DNA from 2 places in the Priestia sp. MDV22-iso46 genome. Region 2 is predicted to be linked to the other one. Evidence: predicted binding sites of a transcription regulator. Region 2 holds the regulator's gene; the other holds the start of a gene.

Region 1 (3,425 bases), on a different contig from region 2:
GAGTGAAAGGAGGAATTTTATGAAAATAACTATTCGCAGTGTGGCTCAAGAAGCAGGCGTTTCAATAGCAACAGTTTCAAAAGTCATCAATCATACAGGAAAAATTAGCGAAAAGACGAAAAAGAAAGTATTCATAGCAATGGAGAAACTTAATTATAAGCCTGATGCAGCTGCGGCTTCTTTAAGAGGGAAGCGAACAAAATTGATCGGCCTGCTTGTTCCAGATATATCTAATCCTTTTTATTCAGAAATTGCGAGAAGTATTGAAGACCGCAGTCATGAAATAGGATTAAACGTTATGATGTGCAATACAGATAATGATGTAAAAAAGGAAAAGACATACCTATCTTTGTTGACTAGTCAACGAGTAGATGGCGTAGTGGTAGCCTCAGCTTTTAGAAGTACGCATTTACTTGAAGAGATGATAAATAAGGGAGTACCTAGTGTCTTAATAGCTTCAGAAATACCTAGTTTGTCTATGAATACCGTAACAGTTGATGATTATAAAGGTGGATACTTAGCTACTTCATACTTATTATCTTTAGGACATAAGAAAATTGGGATTATTTCAGAAGATGTGCGAAGTAATACACCACGTTTAGCAGCATACAAAGATACAATTCAAGAAGCAAAACTTCCTATAAGAGATGAATACATAATAAAAACAGAAGCTACGATTCAAAAAGGATATGAGAGTGCTAAGCAGCTTCTTTCATTGGAGGACAAACCTACTGCTATCTTTGCTTGTAATGACTTATTAGCAGCTGGGGTCATACAGGCTGCAAAAGAAGCAAATTTAAATCTTCCTGAGGATTTATCAATTGTAGGGTTTGATAATACTGTGCTGTCTACTACCACTTCTCCAATGCTTACTACGGTTTCTCAACCTATAAAAGAGATGGGGGCAAAAGTAGTTGATTTGTTACTTCAAGAGATGGAGGAATCTAAACCTCACAAAGAACGCTTACTTCTATCCCCTGAACTAGTTATTAGGCAATCAACAGCTCGCCTTTAGTCAAAATACTTTTCTAATGAAAAATGACCCTTATATATACTAAAAAGACCTTATTGAAACATTAATTAAGGTCTTTTATCTTTATTACTTATTACAACTAAATTCAACAGTATATAAAAATCATCTTAAAAACCCTCTTTTGTCAAGAAAATCTGTATTTGATCTATATCTTCCTTTTAAATCTAAAACTCACTATATAAGCTATTACTATTGAGATAACAGCAGCAATACCAACCTTTATGTAAGAAAGCTCTAAGGCCCACGGGCCATATTTATGTGGATTCAAACGATACATAGACCACCACTGTCCATTCTCACCTTTGAAGAGTGAGATAACAATCCATAAAAGAACTAAGAATAAAAACCATGAAAAAAAGATAATATAGTTAGCCAATTTTTTATTCATTGGTCACTCCTCCGTCTTCCCAATTCATATACAGTATTTTTCTCTCTTATTATAGTAACAATAATCGGGAAAACTTTAGAGTTTTTGTTGAATAAAGAACGTTTGTTCGTATATAATAAAGAACAAACGTTCTTTACTGAGGAGTTATTCCAATGGATTATGGGCAGCTACCAAACAGAGTCATTATTTGCATAGACATGAAGAGTTTTTTCGCTTCGGTTTCTTCTGTCATACGGGGATTAAACCCGTTAAAAACTAAGCTTGCTGTTGTAGGAGATATCAAACGGTCGGGATCTGTTGTGTTAGCTGCCACACCTTTATTGAAGAAAGAAGGGATCAAAACAGGAAGCCGCCTCTTTGAAATTCCTAAAAGGAAAGATATTCATGTGGTTAATCCATCCATGGAGAGATACATCAAGGCTTCGAACTATATTTCTAGTTTGGTGTTACAGTATGTGGCTCCTGAGGATTTTCATGCGTATAGCATTGATGAGTTGTTCATTGATGCAACGGCTTCTTTACATTTATTCGCTCAAACACCAGAAGAGTTAGCTCATCGAATTATCAATGAGATTTATCGAAAGACCTTTCTTACAGCTACAGCAGGAATCGGTCCTAATCTTTTATTGGCTAAAGTCAGCTTAGATCATGAGGCTAAGAACAGCCCCACAGGGGTTGCTTACTGGCGATATGAGGATATTCCCTTTAAGTTGGGGGCAATTCATCCGATGAAGGATTTCTGGGGGATCTCGTCTGCTACAGAAAGACGTTTAAACCGTTTAGGCATCTATACCATAAAAGAACTAGCTCTTTCTTCGAAGGAGATGTTACAAAAAGAATTTGGTGTCCTGGGGGAAGAAATCCATCAACATGCGAATGGGATTGATTTTAGTCGTATTTCCGATGTGTACATCCCTAGTTCCCGTTCCTTTGGGAAAAGTCAGATTCTCTTTCGAGATTATACAAGCCGAAAAGAAGTGGAACTATTACTATTGGAGCTATTGGACAATGTTTGTTTTCGTTTACGCATGCATCAAGTGGTGGCTCAAACTATCCATTTATCCATTGGCTATAGCAAACAAACAGGTGGAGGCTTCTCAAGACAAAAGCAAATGGGGCGAGCTTCAAACTTAAGCCAAGATATTTTCCCTTATTGTTTAACCATTTTACATAATTTTGATAACGGAATGCCGATTCGCTCCATTGGGATTTCCTTATCCAACACAAGCATTCAAGAAGAGGAGCAAATGAGCTTATTTGAAGATATCGATCAGCGTGAAAGAGCCTACGCCCTTGCCAAAACAATTGACGAAATTCGGCTACGTTATGGCAAGAATAGCGTACTACGAGCTTCAAGCTACCTGGATCACTCAACAGCTCGTTATCGAAATGGCTTAATTGGAGGTCATAAAAAATAAGGAGGATGATAATATGAAAAAATGGCGCCCATTCGCCAGTATGCCAGAGCAATACATAGGATTACAGGAAGTCATAAACAAGCAACTAGAGGTAGCTCAACCTCTTTTAACAGAAGAGCAAACGGAACAGATTAATTTCACCTTAATTGAAGCCTTATATACAAATAAACAAGTTTATCTTACATACTACAAAAAGGGATTCATCCAATTTGTTGATTCCCTGGGGAATTACTTACCAGTTATAGATTTAGCATAAATAGTGAATTTCTTAGCATAGTTATATACGAAAAAATTGAATCTATTGAATGACGTAAAGGTGGTAATTCCTTATGAAAAACAGGAATAAAAGACGCAGAAAGAAACGTGATTTTTTAAAGGATTACTTGAAAAACAAGTTAGGAAATTGGAAACCTAGACTTGGTAAAGAACCTAAACCTACTTCTACCTCTAAGACATTAACCCAACAAAATAGAAATCTTGATTAAAGAGTAGTTGGATTAGTCAGCTACTTTTTTTATCCTTTATAATATTTTGCGTAACATAATAAGGTTCTGGTGTAAAAAGGAGTAGAGTCTTTGGAAATTCT
Region 2 (3,425 bases):
CAAATATTTACCTGAAAACACGGTAATAGAGCGGATTAGTCGTTCAATGCCCTCTGAATTTTTATGAAACGTGAGCTGAGAATATTCATAAGATAGTTTTAGCAACACGATTTTATAGAAAAAATGTAAAAATAAATTATAGTAATGCTGGCCAAATAGATGATTCATCAAAAGCTGATCCGTTTTAGAGTCTGTCGATTTAGAAATACACGAAAACACATGGTCTGTTATGACGTAATAGGTTTCAGGAGCCCATCTGGAATACACATGTTTAGTATTATACGTTTTAATATACTCATGATTGTGTGCAGAAATAAACGCTTTCCCGCCAGGCGTATAGCTATTTAGCTGTCCAGTACGAAATAAAGTTGTGGAATTAATCTCTTGCTCTTGATTTACCGTTACATAACTTAACACAAACATCCGTTCATCGATAAAATAAGGAAGGCTCCCAACGTGCTGTTCACGTGTGGCTTCTTTCTTGATGTGTTCGTTCAAAAATGGCGCGAGCTGTGAAAAAATATAATCTTGCACTTTGCTATAGCGATGATGTTCATAGGTAATGGTGGATCCATGCTCTTCAGCAAGCTTCGGTTCTAATACACGAAAATGATTCATGAACTCTAAAATATCATCATAGGTGTAATGATTATGGCTCATCTCAGTGCGAATGGTCATGACGCCAATTTCAAAAGGACATAAAAAAACATCCACAGACAGCACGTTGCTAGACACGGTGGTGGAGGAAGTGTGTAAAGTAATGGTATGGTCTATTTTTTTTGAAAATCTAAGCAACCCTTCTTTTTCGCACGAGTCAGGGAATAGAATGCATTCAATGTAAGGAAGAAAATATTGATCCAGGCTATCATGAGATACGTAATATTGTTCTCCGTAGTATTCTTTTTCTAAATGTTTGTTTTGAATGGAAAAAAACTCGAACAAATTTGCTTCCAGTGCATGAACAAGCTGCTCTTTATTTTTTCGGTCAAAGGAAAAAGGAAAAAGAAACATGTTCATTGCTTTGGTAGGTACAATGGTTTGAAATGGTTCTGTTTTCCTTGGTGTATTGGTCATAAACTACATCCTTTTTATAGTCGGTTGTATTTCCTTGTAAGAGTCGAGGAAATGCAGATAGAAAGTAAAGGATAAAACAAGCTTTATAAAAACCGTTCTACCTGCCTGCGATGATTCAACGTATCATTTATAATATGCCAATTTTTTTTAGAAAACAAACGTAAAAAAACCAACTAACATCATGATTAGTTGGTTTTACATACAGTGTCTGATTAGTGAATCGTGCGATATACACCAGTTACTTTTCCTAAAATCGTTACGTGGCGAAGAATAATAGGCGCCATCGTTGAATTTTCAGGCTGTAAACGAACGAAATTTTCTTCTTTAAAGAAGCGTTTTACCGTTGCTTCGTTGTCTTCGGTCATAGCGACCACAATATCTCCATTATTAGCTGTTTGCTGCTGACGTACGATTACCATATCGCCATCTAGAATACCTGCTTCAATCATACTTTCTCCCATAATTTCAAGCATAAATACATGATCATCTGGAGAAACGAATTTATCTGGAAGAGGGAAATATTCTTCCACATTTTCAACGGCTGTTATAGGAAGACCCGCTGTTACTTTACCAATAACAGGAACATTAATGACATTGCTTTTAGGGATGTTTACTTCGTCTAGTTGAAGAACTTCGATTGCTCTCGGTTTTGTTGGATCTCTGCGAATTAACCCTTTGCTTTCTAAACGAGCTAAATGCCCGTGTACAGTGGAGCTAGAGGCTAATCCTACCGCTTCCCCAATCTCGCGAACAGAAGGCGGATAACCTTTTAATTTTACTTCGTGCTTAATAAAATCTAGTATGTCTTGTTGACGTTTTGATAGCTTCATATTTTTCACCTCGATTTTAGCTATTCTTTAGGTGAATTATACCACGTGATGTGTCAATATACAAACATAAGTTCGAAGAATTCCATTGACAGAAACAAATGTTCTCACTAAAATAAGAACATATATTCTGATAGGGGGATCATAATATGCAACAATTCTTACATTCTATGAAACATTACGCTATTTTTTTTGCAGTTATCGCTGCACTTACATATGTATTGACGCTGGTTTTAGGAGCGGATAAAGTAGATTTAGACAAATATTCAACGGTTACTATTACAAAAGGAGATACGCTTTGGGACTTGTCCAACAAGTATCATAATCACCATCATTTGACCACCAATGAATTTGTCAAATGGGTTGAAGACGTCAATGATTTAAACTCAGACACTGCCCAGTCTTTATCTCCTGGAGATAAATTATATATTCCTGTTTTAAAAAAAGAGTTACATAATCAAGTGGCAATTGAACAGTAGTGTGTAACGGCCGTTCCTGAATATTGTTAGAAGCCGAAAAGGTCGTGATAAAAGTGGATGCCATTATTTATTGCCGTGTCAGTACGGATAAAAAAACCCAAGAAACATCTTTACAGCGCCAGCAAGAAGAATTAAAAAAGCTTGCTGATCTTCACCATCTAAAGGTGAAAAAAGTCGTGATGGAAAAAGCAAGCGGATATGATGTAGACAGAGAGGGTATTTTGGATGTTCTTCATACAATGAAAGAAGAGAAAATATCTGTGCTGCTCATTCAAGACGAAACACGATTAGGCAGAGGAAACGCCCGAATTGCGCTGCTTCATGCTTTTCATAAAGAAAATGCTACAATCTATACGATTAGTCATCAAGGCCAGCTTCAGCTTTCAGAATCTGACTCAATGGTGTTAGATATTATTAGCTTAGTGGAAGAGCATCAGCGGAAATTACATAATGCTAAAATTAAAAGAGGAATGAAAAGAGCCGTAGAAAACGGTTATCGTCCGCAGCAAAATTTAAAAAATCAAGGAGTTAACTCGGGAAGAGAAAAAAAAGAAGCGCCGATTGAAGAAATTGTCCGCCTTCGTCATAACGGCTTAACCTTTGCTGAAATTTCAGTTACGCTAAAAGGTTTTGGTTATAATATTTCAAAAGCGACGGTACATCGTCGCTATCAAGAGTACCAAGACAGTGCTCAATCTCTTGATAAAACGAAAGAGATTTAGTAAGATGACTACATGTTGCCGGAACGGTTCGGTAATTTTAATTATTGATTATAAGGAGATAGGTTTTATATGCTATCAAAAGATAAACTTGCTCGTATTAATGCTCTTTCAAAAAAGGCAAAGGCTGAAGGGCTGACAGAATCTGAAGCGAAAGAACAGCAAGAGCTACGTCAGGAATATTTAAAAGTTTTCCGACAATCTATGACAAATCACCTTCATACGATTAAAGTTGTGGACGAAGAAGGTAAAGATGTTACGCCTAAGAAGTTAAAAGAGAGTAAAAAGAAGCGTCTTCACTGAGACGTTCTAGTAAAACTAGAGGG

Evidence for each region. Region 2 encodes LexA, which represses DNA repair genes until DNA is damaged. Its sites were predicted from a motif close to CGAACATATGTTCG; they were not measured.
Region 1: AC4NPH_RS30200 (Y-family DNA polymerase) is a predicted target of LexA. The motif match lies at 1,517-1,530, and genes of this name have one in related genera.

Annotation. Positions count from the first base shown of each region.
Region 1 is NZ_JBZVWT010000020.1:9,749-13,173, forward strand. Features, by position in the region: gene AC4NPH_RS30190 (LacI family DNA-binding transcriptional regulator) at 20-1,015, shown strand; gene AC4NPH_RS30195 (hypothetical protein) at 1,179-1,421, opposite strand; gene AC4NPH_RS30200 (Y-family DNA polymerase) at 1,574-2,839, shown strand; gene AC4NPH_RS30205 (YolD-like family protein) at 2,853-3,095, shown strand; gene AC4NPH_RS30210 (hypothetical protein) at 3,169-3,324, shown strand.
Region 2 is NZ_JBZVWT010000002.1:642,942-646,366, forward strand. Features, by position in the region: gene AC4NPH_RS15185 (magnesium transporter CorA family protein) at 1-1,074, opposite strand, end outside; gene lexA (transcriptional repressor LexA) at 1,287-1,904, opposite strand; gene yneA (cell division suppressor protein YneA) at 2,051-2,380, shown strand; gene AC4NPH_RS15200 (YneB family resolvase-like protein) at 2,434-3,102, shown strand; gene AC4NPH_RS15205 (DUF896 domain-containing protein) at 3,172-3,402, shown strand.